Regions from separate parts of the Pseudoalteromonas sp. BZB3 genome, predicted to be linked through region 1. Evidence: predicted binding sites of a transcription regulator. Region 1 holds the regulator's gene; each other region holds the start of a gene.

What was found. Region 1 encodes sigma-54, which starts transcription at its own class of promoters, with help from an activator protein. Its sites were predicted from a motif close to GTTGGCACGNNNNTNGNNT; they were not measured.
Region 2: a site for sigma-54 is predicted at 7,948-7,966, ahead of ABMY35_RS15955 (flagellar assembly protein T N-terminal domain-containing protein). Genes of this name have one in related genera too.
Region 3: a site for sigma-54 is predicted at 3,876-3,894, ahead of ABMY35_RS08080 (DUF3192 domain-containing protein). Genes of this name have one in related genera too.

What each region holds. Positions count from the first base shown of each region.
Region 1 covers NZ_JBECOS010000001.1:387,239-397,067, reverse strand. Annotated here, with positions in the region: gene yjgA (ribosome biogenesis factor YjgA) at 5-526, opposite strand; gene pmbA (metalloprotease PmbA) at 657-2,006, shown strand; gene mgtE (magnesium transporter) at 2,065-3,423, opposite strand; gene ABMY35_RS01705 (HPr family phosphocarrier protein) at 3,542-3,817, opposite strand; gene rapZ (RNase adapter RapZ) at 3,821-4,669, opposite strand; gene ptsN (PTS IIA-like nitrogen regulatory protein PtsN) at 4,687-5,139, opposite strand; gene hpf (ribosome hibernation promoting factor) at 5,142-5,429, opposite strand; gene ABMY35_RS01685 (RNA polymerase factor sigma-54) at 5,458-6,978, opposite strand; gene lptB (LPS export ABC transporter ATP-binding protein) at 7,026-7,751, opposite strand; gene lptA (lipopolysaccharide transport periplasmic protein LptA) at 7,754-8,278, opposite strand; gene lptC (LPS export ABC transporter periplasmic protein LptC) at 8,268-8,822, opposite strand; gene kdsC (3-deoxy-manno-octulosonate-8-phosphatase KdsC) at 8,819-9,370, opposite strand; gene ABMY35_RS01660 (KpsF/GutQ family sugar-phosphate isomerase) at 9,371-9,829, opposite strand, start outside.
Region 2 covers NZ_JBECOS010000014.1:7,609-17,437, forward strand. Annotated here, with positions in the region: gene ABMY35_RS15885 (LysM peptidoglycan-binding domain-containing protein) at 1-624, opposite strand, end outside; gene gloB (hydroxyacylglutathione hydrolase) at 704-1,465, opposite strand; gene ABMY35_RS15895 (methyltransferase domain-containing protein) at 1,517-2,269, shown strand; gene rnhA (ribonuclease HI) at 2,278-2,745, opposite strand; gene dnaQ (DNA polymerase III subunit epsilon) at 2,816-3,526, shown strand; gene ABMY35_RS15910 (TIGR03503 family protein) at 3,539-4,903, shown strand; tRNA gene ABMY35_RS15915 (tRNA-Asp) at 5,002-5,078, shown strand; tRNA gene ABMY35_RS15920 (tRNA-Asp) at 5,106-5,182, shown strand; tRNA gene ABMY35_RS15925 (tRNA-Asp) at 5,221-5,297, shown strand; tRNA gene ABMY35_RS15930 (tRNA-Asp) at 5,322-5,398, shown strand; tRNA gene ABMY35_RS15935 (tRNA-Asp) at 5,426-5,502, shown strand; tRNA gene ABMY35_RS15940 (tRNA-Asp) at 5,531-5,607, shown strand; tRNA gene ABMY35_RS15945 (tRNA-Asp) at 5,660-5,736, shown strand; gene ABMY35_RS15950 (glutathione peroxidase) at 5,867-6,592, opposite strand; gene ABMY35_RS15955 (flagellar assembly protein T N-terminal domain-containing protein) at 6,724-7,914, opposite strand; gene ABMY35_RS15960 (LPP20 family lipoprotein) at 8,022-8,489, shown strand; gene flgN (flagellar export chaperone FlgN) at 8,522-8,950, opposite strand; gene flgM (flagellar biosynthesis anti-sigma factor FlgM) at 8,943-9,266, opposite strand; gene flgA (flagellar basal body P-ring formation chaperone FlgA) at 9,334-9,829, opposite strand, start outside.
Region 3 covers NZ_JBECOS010000008.1:491,102-500,930, reverse strand. Annotated here, with positions in the region: gene ABMY35_RS08100 (1-acyl-sn-glycerol-3-phosphate acyltransferase) at 1-852, opposite strand, end outside; gene ABMY35_RS08095 (SO_0444 family Cu/Zn efflux transporter) at 936-2,357, opposite strand; gene zntR (Zn(2+)-responsive transcriptional regulator) at 2,341-2,754, opposite strand; gene ABMY35_RS08085 (D-2-hydroxyacid dehydrogenase) at 2,829-3,776, shown strand; gene ABMY35_RS08080 (DUF3192 domain-containing protein) at 3,941-4,321, shown strand; gene ABMY35_RS08075 (diguanylate cyclase) at 4,348-5,250, opposite strand; gene ABMY35_RS08070 (ATP-binding protein) at 5,251-8,982, opposite strand; gene ABMY35_RS08065 (hypothetical protein) at 9,145-9,531, shown strand; gene ABMY35_RS08060 (collagenase) at 9,730-9,829, opposite strand, start outside.

The DNA.
Region 1 (9,829 bases):
GAGATTAAGGCATCATGACTTCTTTAAGATACTGAAATAGATCTTTGTGGCCTTTTGCTGGCTTTTCGGCTTTGGCTTCTTTCGCTGCTTGGCGAACTAATTGGCGAAGTTTTTGTCTTTCCAGCGACGGGTACTGTTCTAAAAGCTCGTTAATTAAGCTGTCACCATTATTGATTAACTCAGTTCTGGTTGATTCAATCTTGTTAAGTAAAACATCGGCTTGATTGTTTTTGTTCAGCATTAACTCAATAGCAGCTTCAATGTCAGCGACATTGTCTGTAAGGCGGAGTGTTTTACTGATGTAGTTAATATGACGGCGATACGCTTCAGACTTAGCTCTGATCTTGTCAGCAACAACCATGGCTTCTATAAGGTCATCGCTTAGCGGTAACTTATCACGCTGCTTTTTACTCATAGCTGCTAAATCGATAGCTAGTTGTTGGTACTGCTGTGCGTCACGTTTTAGCTCGCTTTTTGAAACGTAAATAATTTCTTCTTCAATAACGGGTTTCTTTTTCTTAGCCATGGTGCGGAGTTTCTATAAAAATTTTGCAGATTATAACAATTATACGCCATAAATGCTGTGCCTTGATAAGGCGAAGTCGAATATGTGTGTTAGCATTTAGATATTAAAGGTGTTTTTAGAGAGCATAAATATGAAATCTGAGCAGCAAAGTGCGATTTTTACTCAAATAGATGAAGTCAAACAGGCCGTATCAGAGGCGTTGTCCCACGCAATAAAACTTGGTGCAACAGCAGCAGAAGCAGCAATGTCGAGCACTTCAGGCTTGTCTGTGAGTACGCGTATGGGTGAGGTTGAGACCATTGAGTTTAACCAAGATGGCGGCTTGGGGATCAGTGTTTATGTGGGAAATCATAAAGGCTCTGCATCTACCGCTGATTTGAGCCCTAAAGCGCTTCGCTCTGTGGTTGAAAAAGCCATTGATATTGCGAAGTTTACTTCGGATGACCCTTGTAATGGCGTAGCTGATAAAGCGCTGCTTGAGATGTCTCCGCCAGATTTAGACTTATATCACCCTTGGGAAGTAACACCAGAGCAGGGTGTTGAGCTGTGTATTGAAGCTGAAAAAGCGGCATTAGAGTTTGATGAGCGTATTGTTAACTCAGATGGTGCGAGTTTCTCTAGTCATGAAGGCTTACGAGTTTATGGTAATACCCACGGTTTTTTGGCGGGCTTCCCGAGAACACGTCATAGCTTAAGCACTATGGTGATTGGTCAAGATGGCGAGCAAATGCAGCGCGATCATGCTTATACTCTCAGTCGTGAGCAATCTGGTTTAAAATCGGCACAATCGGTCGGCCTTGAAGCCGCTGAGTCAACCATTGCTCGTTTGAACAGTAGAAAAATTGCCACCATGAAGACGCCTGTGGTGTTTCGAGCGGATATTGCGAATAGTTTGTTTGGGCATTTGGTTTCAGCAATCGGTGGTGGTGCGTTATATCGTAAGTCGAGCTTCTTGTTAGACTCTTTGGGTAAGCAAATTTTTAGTGACAAAGTAAATGTGTCAGAGCGCCCACATTTATTGCAAGGATTAGCGTCTAGCCCATTTGATAGTGAAGGGGTAAAAACGCTGGATCGTGAAATCATTCACGGTGGTGAATTGCAAACCTATTTACTTGCAAGTTATGCGGCAAGAAAAATGGGTATGACAGCCACAGGCCATGCTGGCGGTATTCATAATTGGTTAGTGCAGCAGACGCACGATGACCTAAAGGCTGTTCTTAAGGAAATGGGCACAGGGTTGTTAGTGACAGAATTAATGGGCCAAGGTGTGAATTCAGTGACAGGAGACTACTCTCGAGGCGCAGCAGGTTTTTGGGTTGAGCAGGGCGAGCTCCAATATCCGGTGAGCGAAATCACAATTGCTGGCAATCTAAAAGACATGTTCATGAATGTGCAGGCCATTGGTGGAGATATTGAAGCGCGTGGTAGTGTACAAACAGGGTCGATATTAATTGAGTCAATGCAGGTCGCAGGGGAATAGGCCTTAATTAAAGTAAAAGCCCGCGATATTGAGCGGGCTTTTTTGTGTTTGGAGGGGTCTAAACTAAGAACCAGGTCGCTGTGCCTAAGAAGGCAAAGATACCCACAATATCTGTGACTGTGGTAAGTACCACACTGCCCGCAAGGGCTGGATCTATGTTCATACGCTTTAAGATGATGGGGATACTGGCACCGGCTATACCGGCTGCAAGTAAGTTCATGAACATAGCAAAGGCGATCACGCCACCAAGTACGAAATCCCACTGCCATATGGCGACAACACCTGCGATTAACAGAGACCAAAGCACACCATTTAGTGCCCCGATGGCGAGCTCTTTACCGAGCAAGAACTTCTGGTTGGTGTTGTTGATATGGCCAAGGGCAATACCACGAATAACTAAAGTTAGGGTTTGGCTACCTGCCACCCCACCCATACTAGGTACAATGCCATTAAGCACCGCTAAAATAGGGAGTATATCTAGTGTACTTTCGAAAAAGCTGGCGACAAAGGCGGCAAGCAAAGCCGTTAAAAGGTTAATGCCAAGCCAGATAGAGCGGCGCTGGCTACTTTTCAAAACCGGTGCGAAGGTATCTTCTTCATCATCTAGACCCGCCATGCTTAACAAGCTGTGTTCAGCGTCTTCACGAATAACGTCTACGATGTCATCAATGGTGATTCGACCAAGCAGTTGTAAGTTATCATCAACAACCGCTGCTGAAATCCAGTTATGACGTTCGAAGAGTTGCGCCACGTCACTTTCATCCATTGAAACGGGAATAGTTTCTTTCTCATCATCCATGAGTTCTGCAACCACTTTATCGGGGGAGTTCGTTAAAAGGGTTGCGACAGGCAGCGCCCCGATAAACTGGTTTTCTTTATCGACGACATATAAATCGTCGGTGCCATCGGGTAACTCGCCTCGTAGGCGTAAATAACGCAGTACCACGTCGAGCGTCACATCAGGCCTAATGGTGACCGTATCTGTGCTCATTAATGCACCCGCAGAGCGCTCTTGATAAGAAAGCGCTTGGGTTGCCCTTGCCCTATCTTGGGCGTCCATTGCGCCGACAACGTCTTGATAGACGTCATCAGGTAAGCTTCTTAGTACTTCACCTAAGTCATCGTCATCCATATCCTCAGTTGCGGCTGCAATGAGCTCTGGATCCATTTGGTTGATAATACCAATACGAACGTCTTCAGATAGCTCTTCGAGTACATCACCTTGAATATCAGGGTCAACTAATTGCCATAGCTGTGTACGCACTTTGTGCGGGGAAGATTCAAGTAGTAATGCGGTGTCGCAGGGGGGAGTTTCAGCCAGAATACGCCTAACCTGAACAAACTGACCATTGTTTATTGCGTGCGTTACTTGTTGTAATTGTTGCAACGTATAGTCTTGTTCTAAGGCTTCTGGCATAGGCAATCCATTTATTAGGTGGTGTGCACCGAGAATAAAGGTTTAGGCAGTTACTGTGGGCGCCTAAAAAGAGTGCCTTAAGTTTAACGTAATTTTTGCAGAGTTACCAAGTGCTTGGTTACTCATCTTCATGAAATTTTTGTGCAATTAACTCGCCAATGGCGGTGAGTGCAGGCTGGGCATCTGGACCTTCACAGCAAACTCGAAGCTGCTTCCCATGACTGCTTTCAAGCATGAGCAAAGCGAGTACACTATCACCAGGAGCTTCTTTGTCATCTTGGTAAAGTGTGATCTGCGCATCAAACTGTTGGGCTAATTGTGCAAGTACTGTGGCTGCGCGTGCATGCAGACCACACTTGTTTTGGATTAGAAAAGTATCTTCTGCCTTAACCATGCTTTAGTCTACGTCTTGTTCGCGGTGACGTATTTGCACATTGTTATGAGTTTTAGCAAAGCTTTCACCAATGGTTTGTGCTAGGTAAACAGAGCGGTGTTGTCCGCCAGTACAACCAATTGCAATGGTTAAATAGCTGCGATTATTGCGCTCTAGATGAGGTAACCAAGTCTGGACAAAGGTTTGGATCTGCCACGTGAACTTTTGCACTATGCTGTGGCTTGCTAGATAATCTTTAACTGGTTGATCTAAACCTGTCAGTGGTTTTAGTTCAGGCTCCCAATGCGGGTTTGGTAAAAAGCGCGCATCAAATACATAATCGGCTTGTTTAGGGATCCCATGTTTAAAACCAAAAGATAAGAAAGTAATGATAAGTTGCTTATCTTTTTTGCCAAGGATCTGCTCTCGAATGGTTTCTGCTAGCTGGTGTACACTTAAATCTGTCGTATCGAGCAGCACATCTGCTCGTGTGATTAACACATCGAGTAATTTCTTTTCTTCTTTAATTGCTAAATCAAGCGGCAGGTTATTTAAAGAAAGCGGATGCAATCGGCGTGTTTCTGAAAAGCGTTTGATCAGTGCTTGGTCATCACTATCTAAATAGAACAGCGTGGGATTTGCAAAGCCTGGTAAGTATTCAAGAATATCATTAAATTCTTGTTGCTCTTTTGGCAGGTTACGAACATCGATACTGACGGCTATTTTGTCATAGTTATCAGAAACACTTCTAACCAAAGAGGGAAGGAGATTAACTGGAATGTTATCAACACAATAATAACCTAGGTCTTCCAATACCCTTAAGGCAACGGATTTGCCCGACCCTGAGCGACCACTAATGATGATCAGTTCCATGGATTCCTCTCTGTTAATTAATCTTGAAGTGCAATAAGTTGATAGAGTGCCTCATCGTCTTTTGCATGACGAAGTTGCTTGCAAAACTCTTTGTTGTTTAGTTTATCAGCAATTTCAGCTAAGGTCTTTAGATGTTCTGCATTATTACCTTCAGGTACAAGCATTGCCAAGAGAATATCGACAGGTCGGTTATCTATTGCGTCAAAATCAATACCGTTTTGATTAGTCACTAAAATGGCAAAAATAGTATCAATGCCTGTAAGGCGGCCATGAGGAATAGCAATACCTTTGCCTATGCCTGTGCTACCTAGTTTTTCCCGCGTTAGGAATGCATCTAATATTTCGTGGGCGTTATGCTCTGGAAGGTGTTGGCTCGCTAATTCACTGATGTACTCTAGCGCACGTTTTTTGCTATTAAAAAGGACCGCAGCTTTACTGCAGTCCTTGTTGATAATCGAGCTAAGTTTCATGGTTAGTGTCGAGTTAATTTCTCTTTGTGTTTGATAACTTGGCGATCGAGTTTATCAACGAGTTTATCAATGGCTGCGTACATATCAGAGTGTTCATCTGAAGCGAAAATTTCACCGCCATTTAAATGAACGGTAGCTTCGGCTTTTTGTACCAGCTTCTCAACATCTAAGATCACGTGAACGTTATTAATGTGATCAAAATGCCTTTCTAGCTTTGCAAACTTCGTGTTTACATAGTCTCTTAATGAATCTGTAATTTCTACGTGACGACCAGTTAAATTTAGTTGCATAAGCATTTTCCTTCTCTTGGTTTACGTCTTAAATCAAGCTCTTACGCTGATTTGACGGTGGAATAGAGAGTGACTCGCGGTATTTTGCAATTGTACGACGTGCCACTTTGATTCCCTGTTCTGCCAATATATCTGCAATTTTGCTGTCGCTCAATGGCTTAGCTGTATTTTCTGCAGCAATTAGCTTTTTGATCAATGCTCTAATCGCAGTCGATGAGCATTCACCTCCGTTTTCAGTGCTTACGTGACTTGAGAAGAAGTACTTCAACTCAAAAATGCCACGGGGTGTATGCATGTACTTCTGAGTGGTGACACGAGAAATGGTAGACTCGTGCATCTCGACCATCTCAGCAACATCATTCAAAACCATAGGCTTCATTGCCTCAGGTCCATGTTCAAAGAATGCCTGTTGTTGTTGCACAATGCAATTGGTAACTTTCATTAAAGTGTCATTACGGCTTTCTAAGCTCTTAATAAACCATTTTGCTTCTTGTAGGTGAGAGCGAATGAATTGGCTGTCAGTGCTTGATTTTACTGAGCGTGACATTGCCGCATAATGATCATTAACCCTAATTTTAGGCATACATTCAGGGTTTAGCTCAACAACCCAGCGACCTTTTACTTTTTTCACCGACACATCAGGAATAACATACTCAGATTCTTCACGAATAATGCTGGCGGCAGGTTTAGGATTAAGGCTGTGAATGAGTGTCATCACTTCTTTTAACTCAGGCTCTTTGAGCTTGGTCTTTTTCATGATAGTGCGGTAATCACGGCTAGCAAGTAGATCAATATGCTCGCTTAACACCATTTTTGTTTCGCTAATGAATGGCGTATCAGCCTCAAACTGGTTAAGTTGAATACATAAGCATTCTTGTAATGATCGAGCCGCAATACCGATAGGGTCAAAGAGTTGAATACGCTTTAATACAGCCTCAACTTCATCGAGTTCAATTAATTCTTCGTCATTACCTTCATTGATGCTTTCTAAGAGTTCTTCGGTACTGACGGTAAGTAAGCCTGCGTCATCAACGGCTTCAACAATGGCAACGGCAATGGCTTTATCGGTTGGGCTGAATGGCGTGAGTTCTAATTGCCACATTAAATATTCGTGTAATGTTTCAGTGGTCTCACCCTGATAAACCGTTTCGTCTTCAGGCATAGGGCCGCTACTGGTGCTCGGTGCTGCACTCATGTACTCGTCCCATGTCACATCCATCGCGAGATCGTCACTGACAGTGTCTTTACTCAGTGCTGCATCGCTATCGAGTTCGTAATCGCTGGTCGGTTCATCACCGTGACCATCATCAGTAGAATTAGAGAGTTGCTCGCTAGAGTCAGTGTCTTTGGTCGCTTTGTCTGAATCATTGCCATCAGTACTTGGCTCTAATTCCGACTCATCTACTTCGAGTAAAGGGTTGCTATCCAGCGCTTCTTGGATCTCTTGCTGTAGATCAAGTGTGCTCAATTGCAGCAAGCGAATTGCTTGTTGCAATTGTGGTGTCATGGTTAGTTGCTGCCCCATGCGCAGCTGTAGCGATTGCCTCATGTATTTCTAACAATCCTTTTTGTTATTTGGATTATGTCTTGCTTTAACTATAGACGGAATTGTTCACCTAGGTAGACGTCTCTTACGGTTTGATCAGCTAAAACTGACTCAGGCGTACCTGACGCGATTAATTCACCATGTGAAACAATATAAGCTTTCTCACAAACATCAAGGGTTTCTCTTACATTGTGATCTGTAATGAGGACACCAATGCCGCGGTTTTTTAAATGCTCAACAATTTTCTTTATATCTAACACCGAAATCGGATCAACGCCAGCAAAAGGCTCGTCTAAAAGAATAAATTTAGGGTTTGCGGCTAAAGCGCGAGCAATTTCAACTCGGCGACGCTCACCACCTGATAAAGCCATGCCCTGACTGTCCCGAATATGTTGAATATTAAACTCATCCAGTAAGTCGTCTAAAGTTTGCTCTCTTTGTACTTTATTGAGGTCTTTACGGGTCTCTAAAATAGCCATTAAGTTTTGATAAACAGTCAACTTTCTGAAGATTGAGGACTCTTGAGGCAGATAACCAATGCCCATGCGTGCTCTACTGTGCATAGGTAGCAAAGTGATATCTTCATCATCTATTGTGACTTTGCCTTTATCGCTAGGCACAAGACCAACGATCATGTAAAAACTGGTGGTTTTACCTGCGCCATTAGGACCGAGAAGACCAACAATGCTTCCGGCTTCCACACTTAGGCTGACATTTTTTACGACTTGGCGGCCTTTGTAGCTTTTTGCTAGGGCTGTGGCAGTTAACACACTCATGCTCATTGACCTTGTTCAGGGTTAGACTTTGATGCTTTTTTCTCTGGTATCAATACCGTGTGAACACGTTGCTGATTTTGTTCGTTTCGCTCAGCACTGATCAGTTGCTTCTCGATGTCATAAATAATCGCTTCAGCTTTTGTACTTTGACCTCCCAGGCTTATTTCAGCTTTGCCTTTGATGGTAAGTAGTCTATTGGCAACGTCATACCTAACTTCTTCTGCGCTGGCGCTTAATACTGTGCCATCCGGTTGCTTTTCGATAAAACGAGCTGGTTTGCCTGTTGCGACTAAAAGCTGCTTGTTTTCACCGAGTTCTTCACGCTGATGTACTTCCAATCTGTCTGCATAAATTTCACGGTTGCCATGAATGATTTCAACATTTTCTTCAAAGATACCAATGTTTGTCTTTAATTGTGCTTGCTGCTTACCTGCTTTAATTGATACTTGTGACATAGGTGCTGTTTCAGCCAAAGCAAAGTTTGAAAAGCCGAGTAGTAGCAGTGAAAGAAGTAGTTTATTGGTCATAATAAATGGTTCGCGTATGGTTAATGAGCTCAATAATTTCAGTATTGAGGTCGGCATTGAGGCCTTGTCCTTTTATATTTAAATGAGGACCCACAATTTCTACGGGTAGATCTGAGCGCATGGCGCGCTGAGTTATATCTACTTGAATATGGTCTGCGCTGATTTGGCTTATCATAGCACCTTCAGTCAGATTTAGGGCTTTAACATCTCCCTCTAAAATCAGCATATTATTTTCATATAAAGTGGCTTCATTGGCCGAAAGTTGCCAATTTTGTGGGCCATTAAACAGGGTGAATGTAGGCGAGGTAAAATGGCTAAATCCGAGCTGCTGATAAAGCTCCATTTTATTCGCTTCGACTAGATAATTTCGCATACCGGCTTCAGAATATTTAGTTTGCTTTAAATTTGTAGCAACATAATCTGGCGTGGCGATGCTCTCTTCTTCGGTCGAACTTTGCTTTTTAGGTTGATCAAAATACGGTGACCATATCCAATACATGGTCAGTGCAAAAATAATTAATAATATGACGCGGTTGACCGTCATGCGCTTGTTCCTGATGTGCCGAGTGTATGACCCTGGCACAACATGAGTAAGTCAGTTAGTTCTCTCACTGCGCCAAATCCACCAGGCAGTAAAGTCGTGTAGTGTGAAAGATTGCGAATGATTGGGTGTGCATCATTTACGGCCACTGCAAAACCCACTTGCTCCATGACTGGCAAATCAGGACCGTCGTCACCAATATAAGCAATTTCGATATCTGTCAGGTTTAGGTTGGCTTTCAGCTCTTCGTAAGCTTGCAACTTGTCTTCTTGCCCTTGGTAAATATGTTTTACTTTTAAGCTAGTCATACGTTGCTGAACAATCTGTGAATGGCGACCGGTGATGACGGCAACTTCAACGCCTGAGTTGATCAGTGCTTTTATACCGAAGCCATCTTTGGTGTTAAATGCCTTTAATTCTTCGCCGTTATTGCCAAGGTAAATACGGCCGTCAGAGAATACGCCGTCAATATCACAAATAAGTAACTTAATTTGCTTTGCTCTGGTTACTACATCCTGACTAATAGGCTGATATAAGTCGGCAAATTGCATTTAAATGACTCCTGCTTTTAATAAGTCTTGCATGTTCAGAGCGCCAATTGGGCGATTAGTTTCATCAACCACGATTAACCCATTAATGCGTTTGTTTTCCATGATGTTTAACGCCTCAGCCGCAAGCATATCAGCTTTTGCGGTTGTACATTTGACTGTCATTGCATCATCAATTTTTGCGCTGTGCAAATCGAGTTTTTGCTCAATAATACGGCGTAAGTCTCCGTCGGTAAAAATACCGGCTAAGATTCCCTTTTCATCGACGATTGCCGTCATACCTAAGCCTTTGCTCGATATTTCGAATAACGCATCTTTGATTAGCTTGCCTGTTTCGATGATTGGCATTTGCTCACCTTGATGCATGATGTCATCTAAGGTCAGTAATAAACGTCTACCGAGAGAACCACCAGGATGCGAAAGTGCAAAATCATCGGCAGTAAAGCCACGTGCTTCTAGTAG
Region 2 (9,829 bases), on a different contig from region 1:
ACCTGAGTTGTATGCTGCAATGGCATTCAGCCAATCACCTTCTAAAGTTTTATGCAGATAACTCAAATAGTCTAAAGCTGCACGCGTTGACTGCACTATGTCTCGGCGACCGTCATACCACCAATTCTGATGTAAGTTAAAACGCTCTCCCGTTTGAGGCATAAACTGCCAGATACCCGACGCACTTCTATGTGAGTAGCCGAATGGGTCGAACGCACTTTCAACGATGGGGAGTAAAGCGATCTCGATCGGGATTTGGCGTTTTTCTACTTCTTCAACAATAAAGTATAAATAAGGCTCTGCACGCTTTGATATACGGTCTAAATATTTTTGATGGCGTTGATAATAGTTTCTCTCAGCTACAACAGGGCGATTTTGAGGCACTGGAATTGAGAGTTGGTAACGAATACGTTCCCAAACATCATCGAATACAGGAGCCGGCTCGTCTGCTTCTACCGGCTCTGTGATTGAATTAGCAAGCGCTTCGCTAATATCTAAAGGGCTTGCTAGGTTCTCATTAGCAGCTGTATTGGTGACCTCTAATTGATCTTTTGGTGTGTCAGTTAGAGTTTGACAACCCGTTAACAACGAGAGCGTTAAAACTATACTTGCAGACTTTTTCATAGTGATTCATATTCGAGCAAAAACCGCTCGATTCTACAGATTCTCTTGCGTTATTTAAAGTAATCACATGGTAACTTGGTTAAAATTCATCTTTCCAAGCCCTTAAAGCTGCAAATTTTTGCCAGTTTTCATTTGTATCTTGAATTAAATGCTTAGGTACATGTACAAGGCTACTTTCTTCAGAGGCTCTTAAAAAGGGGTTTACAGCCCGCTCAAGACCAAAATGTGTCGGTAAACTTGCCTGATTATCATCTCGAAGCTTTTGTACTTTTTCGATATACGCTAATAAATCTGCATTGTTAGGTTCAACAGCGAAAGCAAATTTAAGGTTGGCTTGCGTGTACTCATGGGTGCAGTAGATAAGCGTATCATCGTCACATTCGGCAAACTTTTGTAAAGAATGCCACATCATCTCAGCATCACCTTCAAATAAGCGGCCGCACCCAGCGCTAAATAAAGTATCGCCGGCAAAGCAAAAAGCATCGTTCATATAGCAAATATGATCTAAGGTGTGCCCTGGCGTTGAGATGATTTTAAACTTTGTATCGGCAACGGTTATTTCATCACTGTCATTTAATTTGTGTGAGATACCTTCAAAAGGGGAGTTTTCAGGGCCATAAACAGGAATGTTTTTGAACGCCTTAAGTAAAGCCTCAACGCCATTGGTATGATCCCAGTGATGGTGGGTGATTAGAATACCAGCCAGCGTTGTGTGAGTTTGTTTTAAATAATCAAATACAGGTTCAGCTTGCCCTGGGTCAACAACCCAAATTTTATTTTCTTTTCTCAATGCCCAGATATAGTTATCAGAAAAAGCTTTAATTGGATCAACTTGCACCATAAGTATTTGCTCTATAAAGTGTAGATGGGTTTAGTATAACGAGCATCAATAATGAAACCAGCATTAAGTTTTCGGTCTGGACCAAAACCATTAACTTGGTCTGACTTTCCACATGGCGATTATATAAAAGTCGGCTTAGAGCGAAGAATGAAAGCCTGGTTACCGAGGATGTTTGGATATCACTTACTTAAACTAGGCTCATTAAGTGGTCAGCTTGATACATCAAAATGTGTGATCCCTCATCAAGTGAATGTATCTCCCAACCAGTGTAAGAAAACCAGTGTGATTGCTGAAATTGATGAACTTCCTTTTTCGGAGCACAGTGTCGATGTATGTGTGCTGGCTCACAGTTTAGAATATGAAAGTGATCCTCATCATATTCTGCGTGAGGCACATCGTACTTTAATTCCTGGTGGCTACTTGGTTATTTCAGGGTTTAACCCATTCAGTTTATGTGGGTTGGCGAATTTATTGCCGTTTAGTTCTCAAAAGCTGCCGTGGTCAGGGCGTTTTTTTACCCCTGCTAGGGTGAAAGACTGGTTAGACTTACTGGGGTTCGAAATAATCAGTGATGAGCGCTTTGTCTATGCATCGTTGGCTCGTGGCAGCCGTTTATCTCGTTTTGCGCCTTGGCGGCGTTTTTGTCGTCATTATTTAAAACCCATGGGCAGCTGTTATATGCTGGTGGCACGAAAGCGGGTCGCACCTTTAACACCAATTAAACCTAAGTGGCACGCAAGGCCCAAATGGGCACCTGTGGTTAAAAATGCGGGGCTTAGACAAACTCGAAACAAGTCGAACTAACAACAAATTTAAGCTGCTTGATATCCTTCATCTTCAAGCAGTTTTGAACTACCCGCAGCTTCTCTGGCCAAGTCATCTACGATTTCATTATATTTATTGCCACTGTGACCTTTTACCCAACGCCACTCTATGTCATGTCTTTGACAGGCCTCATCGAGGCGCTTCCATAAATCAACGTTTTTAACTGGCTTCTTTGCGGAAGTAAGCCAGTTACGCTTTTTCCAACCTGCAACCCAAGACTCGATACCTTGTTTAACATATTGGCTGTCGGTATGTAGCACGACCGTGCAAGGTCGTTTAAGGGTTTCGAGTGCAACAATGGCAGCGAGCATCTCCATTCTATTATTAGTAGTGAGTTTATAGCCTTGAGAAAGCGTTTTTTCATGGCCTTGATAATGAAGATAAATGCCATACCCACCAGGTCCGGGATTGCCTAAACATGAACCATCGGTATAAATCTCTACGCTTTTTTGCACGAATTAGCCTGTTTTTATGTAGAATAAAGTGATTAGTTGCTAACAATAGCAAAGTTAACAGGCAGACGATATGTTAAAGAGACAAATAGTCCTGGATACTGAAACCACAGGTATCGATCCGAAAGCAGGGCATAGGATCATTGAAATTGGGTGTGTTGAACTCATTAATCGCCGTTTAACAGGAAATAACTTTCATGTGTACATCAACCCTCAGCGTGATATTGAAGAGGAGGCAATCGATGTTCATGGTATCACCAATGAATTTTTAAGAGATAAGCCGCTTTATCATCAAATAGCACAAGAGTTTTTTGATTATATAAAAGGGGCTGAGCTCATTATTCATAATGCACCGTTCGACGTCGGCTTTATGGATAACGAATTTGCGCTGTTACAGCAAGGCTACCCCAACACTCACGAGTATTGCGAAGTGTTAGATACGCTTGTGATGGCGAGAAACCTGCATCCTGGGCAGAAAAATAATCTTGATGCATTATGCCGACGTTATGACATAGATAACGCCAAACGTACGCTTCACGGCGCATTACTGGATTCAGAGATCCTTGCTGACGTTTATCTAGCAATGACGGGTGGTCAAGTAAAAATGAACTTGGCGAATAATACCGAAGACACATCGCAAACTGATAACACCAGTATTCGACGTTTGGCTGATAACCGTCCGGCACTTAAAGTTGTTAAGGCTTCTGCCGATGAAGTGATAGCGCATGAAGAAAGGCTAAAAATCGTTAATAAAAATGGCGAGACTCTTTGGCAACAAAATTAAGGTAAATTTTATATGAAGCGATTATTGTTAGTGCTGCTCTTATTGTTTGTTCATGAATGTATTGCACTCACAACAACCCCGTCGATTACGTTGTTGAAGAATAATCGCAAAGTAAATGAAGTTCCGCTGTTAGATAACCGCTTCCGTATTGATCATAAAGTCGAAAAAATAACACTGCTTTTCTTTCGTAAGCCAGGCTCCCCAGCGGTTATCTTAGTCAAACCTGATGGTAGTAAATACTACGCGCATCATGCTATAAAAGATGAAATGCTAGAGTGGTACGATGAAGCAAGCTATGACCTTATTACCATAGAAAACCCAATGCCAGGTCCTTGGCAGGTAATAGGTAGAGTGCAACCCGATAGCCGAATTATGGTGTTAGGTGACATTGAACTGGTGGTAGAGCCATTACCTAAACTGATGTTTAGGGGAGAAACACTCAAAGTGACTGGCCAAGTAACGAACGATGATAAGCCTATCGATGTCGGCTATTTTCGTGATGTGGTCAGCCTAATCGTTGAGTTCGTGAGTACCAACAATGATCAATATGACAATTTTGGGGCTGGCACACAAAGTGTGACCGAATTTAAAGATGATGGTCGCGAATTTGATGAAAGACCAATGGACGGTATTTTTACTGGAGAATTTAAACTGGTTTTTCCTGCAGGTGAGTGGCAACCAGAGTTCTATATTGAAACGCCCATTCTTAAACGCAGGGTAGTACAAGCACCTATCGTTATCGCAGAGCCCCCCTTTGAGTTTGATTTGACGCTTGCCAGTAATACTACAGCTAGTCATGAACTGTTGATTAAGCTGGATCAAAATATCATCAAACCTGAAACGGTTATTTTTCAAGGCAAAATATTTTATCCAAATGGTGAAGAGCAAATCTTTACGATTAACCCAGAAGCACGTCTTTACCGCAAATTAGAAGTAAGCAATTACGATTGGGGTCGTTATCAAATCGAGTTTTCTGTCTTTGGTGAAAATATCAATGGTAGAGAATTTATGGCCAAGTTACCTATGTATAACTTTGAGATTGAAAGGCCAATTGAGAAGGTACCTGAGTTACAAGCGCCAAAAGTAAACCCTTTACTTGCTAAATTACCTCCTCCAGAGCCAGAACCCACCTTGGGCACAGGTGCGTTAATCACGATTATTGCTGTTGGTAATGTTTTTGTGATGCTAATTGGCTGGTTAGCCATCAGAGTTTTTGTTCAAAAGAAACCAATTAAGCTGAAAATTAAATTACCGTCATTCAAGAAAAAGCAATCGACAACAGAACAGGATGACGACAAAGATAACGCAAATGATCCGAATGGTTCAAAAAATAACAAATCAGGTGATATTTTGAACCTTTCTATGGATGGAGACTAAAAAAGACAGTTTTTTTAAAAAAAACAGTTGACTCTAAACAGGTCGATTCGTATTATTCACGCCGCTGTCAGGGAGCAACCTGACAACAAGAATAAAGCGGAGTGGTAGTTCAGTTGGTTAGAATACCGGCCTGTCACGCCGGGGGTCGCGGGTTCGAGTCCCGTCCACTCCGCCAATTATTCTAAAATTTGTAAGTCGCGCTGGAGTGGTAGTTCAGTTGGTTAGAATACCGGCCTGTCACGCCGGGGGTCGCGGGTTCGAGTCCCGTCCACTCCGCCAATCTTACAAAATGCCTTTAGGCACCCTTTCCTAAGTGTGGAGTGGTAGTTCAGTTGGTTAGAATACCGGCCTGTCACGCCGGGGGTCGCGGGTTCGAGTCCCGTCCACTCCGCCAATTAGGAAAAGATTAAAACTCAGTGGAGTGGTAGTTCAGTTTGTTAGAATACCGGCCTGTCACGCCGGGGGTCGCGGGTTCGAGTCCCGTCCACTCCGCCAATGTTTTAATCGAAATTATTTGCTCGTGGAGTGGTAGTTCAGTTGGTTAGAATACCGGCCTGTCACGCCGGGGGTCGCGGGTTCGAGTCCCGTCCACTCCGCCAATGCAAATAAAAAATAAGATATCTCTGCGGAGTGGTAGTTCAGTTGGTTAGAATACCGGCCTGTCACGCCGGGGGTCGCGGGTTCGAGTCCCGTCCACTCCGCCATTAGATATCTAAGAGTCACACCAGAACTGGCTCTGTAAATACCCACCACTGCGGAGTGGTAGTTCAGTTGGTTAGAATACCGGCCTGTCACGCCGGGGGTCGCGGGTTCGAGTCCCGTCCACTCCGCCACTCATTTTGATTATTCATATCACTACTACCTTAAAATCATATATTTTAATCACAGCAAAATAACTTCCTTGTTATCTTTAGCTTAACTTAATTTGCTCAATTGAGTATTATCAACAGCTTAAACCAGTCATCAAAAATGCGACAGTATCGCTTCTGAGTCACCAATATACTTTCCAGAGATAAATGCTTGCGGCACTGTTTCTTGGCCTGAAATAGCTTTTAAACTTGTTAGACTAGCGTCACGGCCCAATACAATCTCTTCGAATTGAATACCTTTACTGATCAGGTGTGCCTTAGCTTTCTCACAATAGCCACATCCAGGTTTGGTAAACAAGCTCATAGGCTGAGGCTTTTCACACTCTGGGTTGATGTAATCAAGCATGGTATCGGCATCCGAAACTTCGAAAGGATCACCAGGTACATCAGGCTCAATGAACATTTTATCAACAACGCCATCTTTAACCAGCATAGAGTAACGCCAGCTTCGTTTACCAAAGCCTAAGTCAGCCTTATCGACAAGCATGCCCATCCCGTCCGTGAACTCTCCATTTCCATCAGGGAGAAGGGTGATGTTGTCAGCTTCTTGATCTTTCGCCCAGGCGTTCATAACAAAGGTATCATTTACTGATAAACAAATAATGTCATCAACACCGTTTTGTTTGAATGCATTTGCCAGCTCGTTATAGCGCGGTAAGTGTGTAGATGAGCATGTTGGAGTAAAAGCGCCTGGCAAGGAGAATACTACGACTGTCTTGCCTTTAAAAAGTTGCTCTGTTGTGACGGTATGCCAATCATTACCAATTCTCACAGGAAATGATACAGAGGGTACAGTTTGTCCTTCACGATTTTCTAGCATATTAATTTCCTCATAGTTGAATGCCTTTATTATCTATAATGCATATTTAGATTAAAGTAAGTAAAACAAATAAGGGCAATCTAAAAACTAGATTACCCTTACTTTATTGCTTGAATTGTGAGTATATGAAGTTATTTTAACGAGAATGATTCAGGTTCTTTAGCAACCACTTTAATGACGTCATTAAGCTGAATATTATTTAAAGGCCTGTCACTTAAGTTTCTAGCGATGGCACTTTGCGCATTCACTTGTTCAACTACAACTTGTTCAATGGTTTGAATATGATGTGAAAACTGCATGCCATTTGCCGCAGTCAAATTGCTTCTGTGAAGGATTGAAAGTACTTGCCCCGCTTCAAGCCCATGGCTTTGTCCTAAGTTAATCACCACTCTATCAGAGTCGATCATTAATATTTTACCTGTTGTCTTAAGACAACTTACAGCGGAGTTCAAATCTTGACTCACCTTATTGTAAATAGTTTGAATCTTTTGACCATAATCGGTTCGCCAAAACTCCTCACTATTTACATTCACAATCTGAGTTTTTTTATGTGGCCAAATACCTTGAGCGCTGTAATGCTGAGACCAGACTTGATCATTTGTTTGTGAATCAAATAGCGCAAAATCAATTTTAAAGTTGCGCATAAAGGCTTCACTTTCCCAAAATGCGTAATCGTTGTTCATTTTTCTGCCTTGAGAAATATCTGTTATTTGACTCAGCAACACATACTGACTGTTACTACTGCGACTTAACGTGTCAATTAAGTCGGCGTTATATTCAAACTGTTGTGCAAAGAATGCCCTGACATCTAGTTTTCGATCAATATATGGAATCATTTTTACGCCTAAATTTCGCTCGTTTAAAGTATTAAATAAACGCTGTGAACTGGCTTTAGGTATGTCAAAAATTTGACCTAGCCTGGCTTGATCTGGGTGTGTCAATTGGCTTTGTGTGACAGTAATCTGTTTATTAAATTTTGACTCAAGACAGTGTGCTTGCTGGGGGATAATATCTAGATGTAGCGTGACAGAGTATTGCTCGCCTTGTTGCTGTTCATTGATTAAATTCACATGTTGTATCTGACCATGGGTTTTAATCTTTAACTCGTCTTGCTCGAGAACACCGTCGGCAACTGTTTGAACGCTAGACACCGTAGCACCAGAGAATATCAAAGCTTGGGTTATGGCATCTTTGACAGCCATTTGTCTTGCTGAAGACGTATCACCATCAACTATGCCGCCATAACCGACTACCTCAAACCATTCCGCCTTTACATGAGCGCAGAATACAAGTAGTACAATTATCAGAATATGTTTCATCATCTCTATTCCAAACTGATTTGCTTAAAAGATCAAAAGCAATAGACGTACCAGCTTTGTTGGCGTGAAAAATGCATTGAATGAGCAGACTTTAATTTGGTGTGTTTATTATGAAAGCGAAAAACGTTTTTTATTCATCATTAGTAACATGTTCTATTCTACTTTCAGGCTGTAGCTCAATATTTGATAAACATATAGAGTATACCTACGAAGCGCCGGATTACTATCCTGTTTTACGAGCTGTGGGATACGCGCCTTTGAGCAGTCAACCAGGTGAAACGGATGCGCAAAAGATGTTGATGGCAATTAAAGTATCTAAACTGGAAGCATACAGAGAACTTGCCGAGCAAGTGCACGGGCAAAAGCTCACATCAACGATGACTGTAAAAGGGGCAATTGCGCAAACGGATGGCTTATCGAGTAAAGTCGGCGGTTTAATCAAAGGCGCTAAAATAGTGAAGACATACTCTGTCGGTGATACTTATGCGACAGAATTAGAGTTAGACATGAAAAAAGTACACGAGTTGTATATTAGCGCTATCAAACCAAGAAAAGTAAAGCGAGTGATTTACTACTAACTAAAAACAAGTGTGTGCTCAACTTTTAACCATTAGGCTTTGAGATTTTTAACTAGCTCAGAGTTCGCGCTGACGACTCCACCATCTTGCCCATATGTGATGGAGGTTGGAGCACCGATAATTATGTCTTTTAATTCTCGTACCGCAAGCTGAGCTTGATGGGCGGCTTGGGCGTTAACATCATTTTGTTTCTTACACTTTAAGAGCAAAGAGTTAACTGCGTTGGTTAAAGGTGTAATTTGTTCGAATTGAAAAATATCTTTGTTAAAGCCTGAAATTTCTTTATCTAGTTTTTGAATGGAATTGAGAAGAGTGAGTTTTTCACGAGCGATGTCTTTAAGGCCATCGCCCTTTTTGCTGGCAAGACATTCTAGCTCAGCATCTAAGAGCTGGGTCAAAGCGTTTAGATGCTGTATCTGATTTTCTAACTTGTGATGACAAAGATTAATTTGATCATCCATACACGTCAAACTCGAATGCGGCAATATTCTTTGCAAGCTTTTCAGCATCGACTTGATACTTACCTTCGCTTATCGCTTTTTTAAGCTCTTCAACCTTTTTACTGTCAAAAGCCGGTTGTTGCTGTGCTTTTTCTTGCAAGCTTTTAAGTTGCTGTGCTTGTGGCGTTAAACTTACAGAATCAGTTGCTGCCTTCTGGGGAGCTTTAGCTACAACAGCTGCTTGATTAGCATCCGATTTTTGTAATTCAGCTTTTTGTTGCTTAATATTATTAAGCGTGCTGTTGGACTGAGGTTGCCCTTTTACATTATTAACCATGATAATTGACCCTAAAATTACTCATGCCTTACTATCGGCTTGTTAGTGTATAACTTTAGCAAAAAAATTAAATATTAACCTCTACAGATTCTACATCTTTTACTCTTGCTGAGATAGTTTTTCCAGACTTTTGATTTTTAACTCTTATTTGCTCACCAATGTTCCCATCTTGGAGTGCAACGCCAGTAGTTTTTATCGTCAAAGTGCGAGTTTTAGCATAAATAGTTACGTTGTCGCCTTTGCAAACCATGCAGATATGATGGAGTCCAATGGCGGTACCTGCTCTAATTACTCTTTTACTTCTACTACCAAGTAGATATCGCTCAGCATCTAAATTACTGGCCCTGACAAAATGTTTAGGTTTAAATTCAATGCTGATAGATTCTCTGGTAATCAGCTCTCCTTTGTTAATGGCCTGAGTCGTAACGATCACAGGATGAAGTTCTTCAATTCTTACATGCACAAATTGAGTCCAGCCAGATATGTCTTCACATTTTACTTTTACAGTAACTTGTCGGTTAAAAGGCGGTTTGGCATTGGTTGAGTATGATAAAGGGCTCTCA
Region 3 (9,829 bases), on a different contig from region 1:
GCCTTTATCTGAACGCATACCTTCAATGATACTTTCTATGTCTTCACCTTCAGCTTTTACATACTCGCCATGGGCTTTTTTATGCACCAGCTCTTTGGCCTTAGCAACGGCACAAGGCTCGTATTGATAAGAGATCGACACAGGAACGATTTTTAACTGCTTTACATAGTCTTCAAAAGACAGCTTCAAACGACGACCTTGCAGTTGCAGCATTTTTAAAAGCGCAGGATCAGTTTGATCTACGCCATCTTTGGCTCGGCCTTCTTTTTGTGCAATCCAAATTGAATTACCCGTATCTAAAGAGTCGTAGATGTAAGCAGAAAGCTGGCTCAATGCTTTAAGCATTTCTTTTGGGGCTTTCACTGAGCGCTTAACGATAAAACTCTTGTTCAAGCGCATGAGCTCGTTGATATACGGTACTTGAAGTAAGTTATCACCAATCGCAATACGCACAGTTTGCATATTATGAGAATGTAAACCCCAGTTCATGATGGCTGGATCTAAAGCAATATCACGGTGGTTTGAGATAAATAAATACGGCGTTGACTTATCAAGCTTTTCTAAGCCAGAGAAAGTTACTTTACTGGTGGTACGCTTGATTAAGAGTTCTAGGTAACCCGCTACTTCTTGTTGAACTTGCTCAACGGTTGCGATATTGCCCCACTTCTTTCGTAGCTGACTACGCACTAAAGGTCTTGCAATGAAAGGCCATTTATTTAACCAACTCGGCGCATTATGCTTAGCAATTACATCAATAAAGTCATTGTCTTCTAGAAGACGAGACAGCGCGGCTGGGACTTCTTCATCATTGTAAGGTCTTATATCTGCGTATTTATCCACAAAACTACTCATTGTTACTGGGTAAAAAAAACGTCGTATTTTATCTTGCTAATCAGTCGGATGCTAAGGTTATCAACTCCGACCAGATAAGCCTATCATTTCATTCGCTGTTTTAACGATATCAAAACTAATCGCAACATTAAAATCAACAATATAATCCCCAAACCTTGGGTTAACCAACTCGGCATTAGCTCATGTTCCATGCCATGGGCTGGATTAACTTCAAAGCCAAACTGCTCGACTAAATAATCAGTTAAGAAACCAAAAGCAATCGCCACACCAATCACACCTGTTAAGTAGGCGCTCACGGCACGTTTACCAAGCTCTGTTGCAACCACACCCAAAGTAGCAATGTTGGTTGCGGGTCCTGCCAACATAAACACCAATACGGCTCCCGGTGATACTCCAGCCATCAATAATCCTGCAGCAATTGGCGTAGAGGCCGTTGCACAAATGTACATAGGTATACTCACTAAAATCACCACGACCATTGCCAATATGCCATCACCCCACTGACTCAAGAATGAGGTCGGTACATATGTTTGCACTAGCGCGGCGAAAAACAGTCCTATCATCAGCCACCCCATGGTGTCACTGAGTAGCTTATTACAACTAAAATACACAGCTTGCTTTAACTTGAAGAAGAAAGACGTTGCTTGATGGTCTTCTTTTTTGCTGTCGCAACACGATGATCCGTTGTTCGTAGGCTTTGCTGGGGGCTCTGTATCACAACAGCTTGTCGTTTTTTCAAGTAACGCTTCGCTGTTATTTACGATGACAGGCTCAGATGACGTTGCGCAACAAGCTGTTTTTGTATCAGCTACTGTTTCTGCTTTTTCACTACTACAGCTTGATTGCTCTTCTAGTTTCTTCGAACCACAACAGTTTGTTGTTGCGGGCTTCTCTTCTTTCTTTTGTATCACTTCATCAGATGACATTAAGCAGCATGATGCTTTTGGCTTTGTTACTATTTCTGCTTTTTTACTACTGCAACTTGTCTGCTTATCAGTGTCATCCTCGACATCCCCTAGCTTAGGAGCGCAACAGCTTGTACTCATAGATACTGAATTTTCAGATGCAGTGGCTTGATTGCCTTTATCTAAGTTTTTTGTTTCTGACGCTTCTTCTTTACCAACCAATAAACCTGCCACTATCGCGCTCGACACGGCGGCTATTGGCCTGATAATCGCCATAAATGGCCCAAGTAACACATAAGACACTGATACTGAATCTACACCAGTTTCTGGTGTAGACACTAAAAACGCCGTGGTGGCACTTTTCGATCCGCCAGCCCTTCTAAGTCCTACTGCGGCAGGAATAACACCACATGAACACAATGGCATTGGCGCGCCAATTAAGGCTGCTTTAATGGTCGTCCACACACCTTCTTTACCTAAGTGCTTTTGTAAAAAGTTTTTAGGTATGAAGATATTTAAAAGGCCTGCCAGTAATAACCCCAACATTAACCAAGGGGCTGAAACTAAAAATAAAGACCAGAAATTAGATAACAATGTCATCTGCTGCCTCCAAGGTGGTTAAAATTGAACAGCCGGTCGCAAGCTCAGGGCCGCCACAACAGGCATCTGCCAACAATGATAGAGATTTTTCGAAACGTTGTAATTCAGCTATCTTATCACGAACAATTTGTCTTTTTTGCAAAGTAAGTTGTTTCACTTCACCACAGCTATGTTGTTGCTTTTCTACCTTAATTGCTAACAATTCTTGAATTTCTTTAAGGCTAAACCCGACTGCTTTTGCTCTTAAAATAAACTGCATTTGTTTTTCATGTTTAGGACCATAAATACGATAACCTGACTCACTGCGTTCACTAAAACTCAGTAGGCCATGCTTTTCATAATACCTTAAAGTATCCGTACTAATATCTAAACGCTTTGCTAATTCGCCTATTTTCATCTTACACTCCCGACTTATTAAGCACATTATAAACCTTTGAGTAAACTCCAAGGTCAACAGAGCAGATTAAATTTATGAAGATTGCCTTACTTGATGCCGCCACACTCGCCAATACTGATCTAACACCTTTGTCAGCTCTTGGTGAATTGGCCACATATCAGCACACAAATAAAGAGCAGGTACTTACTCACTGCAAAGATGCAGACATTGTAATATCTAATAAAGTGGTGCTAGATGCTACAACCTTAGCTGAATTACCTCATCTAAAACTCATTTGTGTTGCTGCGACTGGCACGAATAACATTGATCTTGATGCGGCTAAAGAATTGGGCATTCGTGTTTGTAACGTCGCGGGTTATTCAACCTCATCAGTCGTGCAACATACTTTTACTCTACTTGGCAACTTAATGACTAATATTCACCGCTACCAGCAAGATTGTGCGAATGGTCTTTGGCAACAAAGTAATATGTTTTGTCGCCTTGATTATCCGATCACTGAATTGTCGGGTAAAAACTTTGTGATTTTTGGCCATGGTAGCTTAGGGCAAGCGGTTGGCAAAGTTGCTGAAGCATTTGGCGCACAGGTCATTATTGCTGAAAGACCGAACGCTAATGATATTCGTCCTGGCCGAACAGCGTTCATCGAAGCGTTAAAGATGGCCGATGTGTTATCTATTCATTGCCCGCTTAATGATGAGACCCGAAATTTATTCAATAGTAAGACCTTAGGTTTGCTTAAGCCTACCAGCTTTGTGATCAATACAGCCAGAGGCGGTATAGTTGATGAATCAGCTTTAGTTGAAATTCTGACAAATAACCGAATTGCAGGAGCTGGCTTTGATGTATTATCTGTTGAACCTGCACAAGCAAACAATCCCCTTGCCAATTATCAAGGTCACAATTTAATACTGACCCCACATACAGCTTGGGCGGCAAAAGAATCTATTGAACGACTAGTGAAAGAAATCGCAAATAATATTGTTAACTTTAACAATGGCAGAGCCCGTAATGTTGTTGTGTAATTCGCTAAAATTTGGTGAATAACCCTAAAATTTAGAAGGGTCAACACTTCAAAATCTGTATAAAAAACAACAGGCAATTGTAAAATAAAGACTTTTAAAGTTGGCAACAATATTGCTCTAATAAAAACAAATTATCTGAAACGAATTTTTTAAGGAAATCTACAATGAAAAAATTATTACTTGTTGCTGCGCTAAGTGCACCATTACTTTCAGGCTGTATTGTGGCTGTTTCTGATGATGGCGTTGAGCCAGGCTGGGCGTCAAATCACAATGGTAATCGCTGGCAATATCAGCAAGAAGAAAACCGTAAAACTATAGCGAGCCTAGACTTAGGTGCCGACTACAACCAAGTACTGGGTCAATTGCCAACTCCTGACTTTACAGAGTTAGTGAAAAAAGATGAAGGCGTTTTCAAAGTGATTTACATTGCAACAAACAGCAAACATTCTGATGGCAAAGTAACAAAAGACGAGTGCACGCCACTGGTGTTTAAGGATGAAAAGCTAATTGGTTTTGGTCAATCAGCTCTACTACAAATTCTATAAGCATTTCATTAAGCCGTTAAACTCTTCTAACGGCTTAATATTGTGACCCTTTCTTGTTGCATATGTGACTTCACAAGCGCGTCATCAGCAATCTTTAAAACATCTTGATCACTGCCATTAAAATCCTTATCTATGTGTACTATGCCAATACTAATACTGACATGAGCGCAAATTGGCGAGCTTTTATGAGGGATTTTCAACGCATCAATAACATCATGCATATGTTTTGCAAACAGTGAGATTTGCTCTTTATTTTTACCCTTTTGTAGCCCTGCAAATCGCACTCCATCATATCGAGCAACGAAACCATTATGTTTACGGCTGCTTTCGTTCAAAGCTTGTGCGACTTTTATTAAACACTCGTCACCCGCTGCATAACCATAGGTATCATTAAATTCTTTAAAATAATCTATATCAACTAAGAATAACGAAAAGGGCTCATGGCTTTGTGAACAATCCTGCCAATAACTCGCTAAGGTTTCGTCTAATAACCGACGATTGGGGATCTCTGTTAGGCCGTCAATTGCAGCCAACTTTTCGAGTAAATCATTCTTTTGCTTTATTGCTAAGTGATTCTTTACCCTTGCTTTTACAATGACTGGACTAAACGGCTTTGTGATGTAGTCCATAGCGCCCATTTCAAGCCCTTTAGCTTCATCGTTGTAACTGTTACTCGCAGAGATAATAATGAATGGGATAGAATAAGTGCTCTGTTTTTCTTTTAGCTTTTCAAGCAAGTCATAGCCACTCATACCTGGCATACGAATGTCTGAAATAATTAAATCTACCGTATTTGATTCTAGAAAACTGACCGCTTCTTCACCGCTTGCACACAGTGAGATACTGTACTCATCTGACAAGGTGTTCTCTAATACGACACGATTAAGCGGGTCGTCATCTACAATTAAAATATGCGCAATTTTTGCCATTTAACACCCACTTGCTCTATTTTTCAGAAACGCTTGTACTTTTAATAATTGTGTTTCAAGCTCAAAGACTAACTTAGGATTTACTATTTTTTTTTGTTGTTTTAACTCTGCTTCTAACTGCTTCGCTGCTTCTGCTAATTGTTCAAATCCTAATCCGGCTGATGCCCCTTTAATACTATGCGCTAATAAAATCATTTCTTTAGTCTCTAAACTTGATTTTAATTGCGTTATATATTTCTCGCACATCTCAAGAAATTTTACCATCATATTATCTAATAATGTGACTTCACCCATCATTTGCTGAAGCGCAAAGGCTTCGTCAAAAAACTTACGTTGTGGCTTTACATACTTAACCAATATTTTCTCTAACTCTTCAATGGTTACAGGTTTATTAATATATCCCTGCATCGAAGAATGCAAATATTCTTGTTGAGAAGATATTTCTGCATTTGCTGTCAGGGCAATAATGGGGATCTCATTTAAATACTGACAACCACTGAGTTGCTTAACTGCTTGAAAGCCATCAATTTCAGGCATATGGATATCCATAAAAATAATATCTGGCCTTAGGTTATCGACCGCATCACAAATATCTTTTGCCGTTTGACTGACGACAACACTGACGCCCAATTGCCGCAATAAATTTTTAGCGATGTCTAAGTTTATGTCATTGTCATCGACCACATAACATAATGAACCTTGATAACCGCTTTGAGGTTTAGGATTTTTAGCTTCATGTTCAAGAGACTCTGGTAAAACTGCCACTTCTTGAGATTTGAAAAATATATCTGATAAGCACGATTGAATAAATGCTCCTTCTTCACAGCGCAAAGATATGTCTGCCAAGTCTACGTCGTTTACTTTAGGCTCTGCTTGATTCACATAGATGCGCCTAAGACCTGCCATAGAGCTCAAAAGAGTAAGTGGTAACTTAGATAAACTTCCTTTTTCAACAATCAAGTAACGATACTTGTCTGGCAGTACATCCGCTTCTCGTATTGTGCATATACCAAACTCTTCAAGTAAATTAGGGGCAGCAGCACCAAAATATGCACACCTTTTAGCTACTTTTGCAGCTGAGGACAGCTTTTTATTCATAGTGAGTGAGAAGTAAAATTCACTGCCCTTACCAAACTGACTTTGTAAGGCGATTGCGCCCCCCAATAACTCAACTTCATGTTTTACTATGGCAAGCCCTAATCCTATTCCTTCGTGTTCTCTAGACAGGCTATCATCAACTTGAGTGAAAGCATCGAATAGTTTTACTTGGTCACTTTCTTTAATGCCTATGCCTGTGTCTTTAACTGAAAATTGAATGGTTTGTGTCTCAGCATCAGAGTAAGTGAGCTTCAGAGCAAATCTTACCGTGCCTTTTTGTGTGTACTTCACAGCATTATTCAATAAGTTCAACAGAATTTGCGTAAGCTTTTGTTTATCGCCATATAAACAAGGCCATACATTTTCATCAACTATATAGGAAACTGCTAGCCCTTTCTTGTTTGCCAGCGGTTCGATTAACTCTTGAAGATTTTCACAGAGTTCACTAACAATAATATCGTTATTTTTTATGCTCACTTCGTGACTTTCAACTTTGGCAAAATCCAAAATATCATTCAGCATCTCTAATAAGGTTTCAGCGGCATGCGTAACAGTTTCTAAGCGACTTTGCTGCTGCTTCTCAGTGACAGCGCGTTTTACCATGTCCACCAGCCCAATAATGACATTAAGGGGGGTTCTAATCTCATGGCTTAAATTGGCAATAAAGCGACTTTTGGCTAATGTGGCTCTTTCGGCTTCCATCCTTGACGTGGTAATTTCTGTGATATCTTGAATATGGATCACAAAATACTTGGGCATTTCTTCACTGTCACATACCAAAGACACACGCAAATCGAGAAACGGATAGCTTCCAGATTGTGTCAAACTCAGTTGGTCAACAGACTGTTTGTGCTTTGATAAATGCTCTAATACCTGAGAAATTTGCTGATAATTCTCATAACCAAACAGTGTGGATACGTGCTGCCCTTGTTTATTACAACAACCTAAGTAACGTTCAGCGGCTTTATTTAACATCATTACAGTGCCATCTACTTTTACAAGCGCTATACCGTTAGGTGCATACTCAATAGCAGATTTAAAGTTAGATTCAGACACTTGCAAAGATTGCAGTGCTTTTTGGTGCTCAGTAATATCACGTAAAACCCCGACACACCCCATTACACCTAGTTGTTCACTGAAAAAAGGCGCGACCGTAACAAAGTAAGTACTGTGCTCGACACTCATTTGCTGAGATAAGGGTTTATGTTGCTCTGAAACTTTTGCTTCAATATCCATTATTGCAAGGAAGTGTTCAGCAAAATCATTAAAGTCTTTGCCGAGCAAGTTTAGCTTACTTGTTTTGAGCAAGCGCTCGAAAGATCTATTACAGCCAATCAATACTCCGTCAGTATTTTTATAATAAATGGCATCTGGCACCGCATCTAACACCCCCTTAAGCACCGCACTTTGTCGCTCTTTATCTTGCCCTGCAAGCTCCAGAAAATGCTGCTTCTGTTGAAGTTGATCGGTGAGCGTTTGATGATCTTCTTTTACCCTTGAAAATAACTGAGCGCGACGTTGATGAATGGTTTTAATTTGTTTAAATTCAGAAAGCCAAAGCTTAGGCACAATATAAGTATTGGAGTGATTTTCGGGCTGCTGAATAAATGAGAAAAGCTCCTTCAATGGTCTTACAAATATTTGTTCACAAAGCCAGTGCAAGGGAAAGTAAGTTGCTAAAATAAATAATAAAATAAAACTAAATTCTAGCCCTAGACTATAAATAATAGACTCAGCAAAGCCTTGCTCAGACACGCTCATAACGATATCAAGCGGGCGCGATGCTTCACTTTTATAAAATATAACCCCGTCATGCCAAGGTGCAATTTCACCTTGGTCTGGATAAACAGGCTTACCCAATGACAAATCTGTAATTAAGTTCCGATGTAATTTATCACTTAAATAGACTTCAGCTTTTGGTTGTGATTTATCATAAAACAATGCTTGGAACTTACTCGCATCAAAGATCATCAGCGTATGAGCACGTGAACTTGAAATACGCTGATTAGAGAACGCAAAATAACTTTTACCTGCCACTTCCAATCGCTGGCTGACCATGAATTTAGAAGGGTCTGTATTTACTTTAAAGCTGCCTGAAACAATTTTGCTCAAAAGTTCACTGTTCTGAGTATGCCTGCTTTTGACAAAGACTAGGCCACTATCACTGACGTAGGCAATTGCTTCAAGTGGTTCAAGCAAAGCCAAAGAAGTATTAAACACCCCACCCAAAGCCATCACTTTTTGCCAATATGGATGCGATAAATCAACACCTGTTAAGTCACCATAGCCGACCAACTCACCAAAGTGCTTACCCAGAGATTGATAATAATAATTTGAATGGCGAACAATGGGGGAGGTTTTAGGTTGAGAAAGCTCATAACCAAGAGGTTGCTCTAAGCTCACATTAACGGCCAGAAAGATATTATCAACGGCTGTCAGCGTTTTATCTAACTGGCTATTTAGCCGTTCATAATGGGTTTCAAACTGAGTAAATGCTTGTTGCAGTTTAAGGTTATACAAATGCAATGTCAGTGTCGCAGCCAACATAATCGTAATCGCGAGCGCAACCCAAAATGCACGACGATAAAATTGCAGCGGTGATGTGGTTAGTTGTTCTTCCGTGTGCATCATCATGCACAAATTCCTTTGGGGTAATGATCTAAGTTAATACTAGCAAGCAATCTTAGTTAATGGTTACTTTTTATCATTAATATATTTACAATTTTATACATGCCAAACTTGGTTTAGACCTATTGAAGTGATAAGTTTAATGTATACAATATCCAGAGGTGACGTATGAATAAAATTGTCATTCCTATTGCGTTAATGGCGGTGTCTAGCATCATTATTTTCACGCATAATTCGCAACCAGAAGAAGTACCATTAAAGCCTCCTGTATTAACTAGTCAGCATACGGAAAATGCGCCACCCAGTTCACTACCAACGCAAGAAGCACAGTTAAAGCAGCCAATTACTGCGATGGCGCACAAAACAGCTGATGTACAGGCACCGGCGATGCAAGCTGCACCTGTAAGCCCCAATATTTCAGCTCCACCACTGCAGCCGAATCATCAAACCAGAAATCGTCATGGCCATAACGAAAAGCTTGAACACGGCCATGAACACCATCAAAGGCCTAAAACACATAATGGTAAAATACCGCCAACCGGCGCTAATTTTTAAATACAAACTAAGCAAAAAAAGAAAGCATATGCTTTCTTTTTTTATGCCTGTTTTTTTACTGCACTCTCTCACCGCTTTGCAAACTGAAATTAAAAGCGGCCTTGCCCCGCTAATATACTGAAAACAAAAAAGCCACTCTTGCGAGTGGCTTTAGGGACGTATCAAATAATGAAACTGATTTTTACTTCTGTTGTAGGGTTACTCTACAATCTCCACCGTCATCTTGGCGCCGCCAAATTGACCATCAAGAGAGAAGTAGTGCCAGTGTTCATTGGCATCGATTTGTAGGTCAATCGAT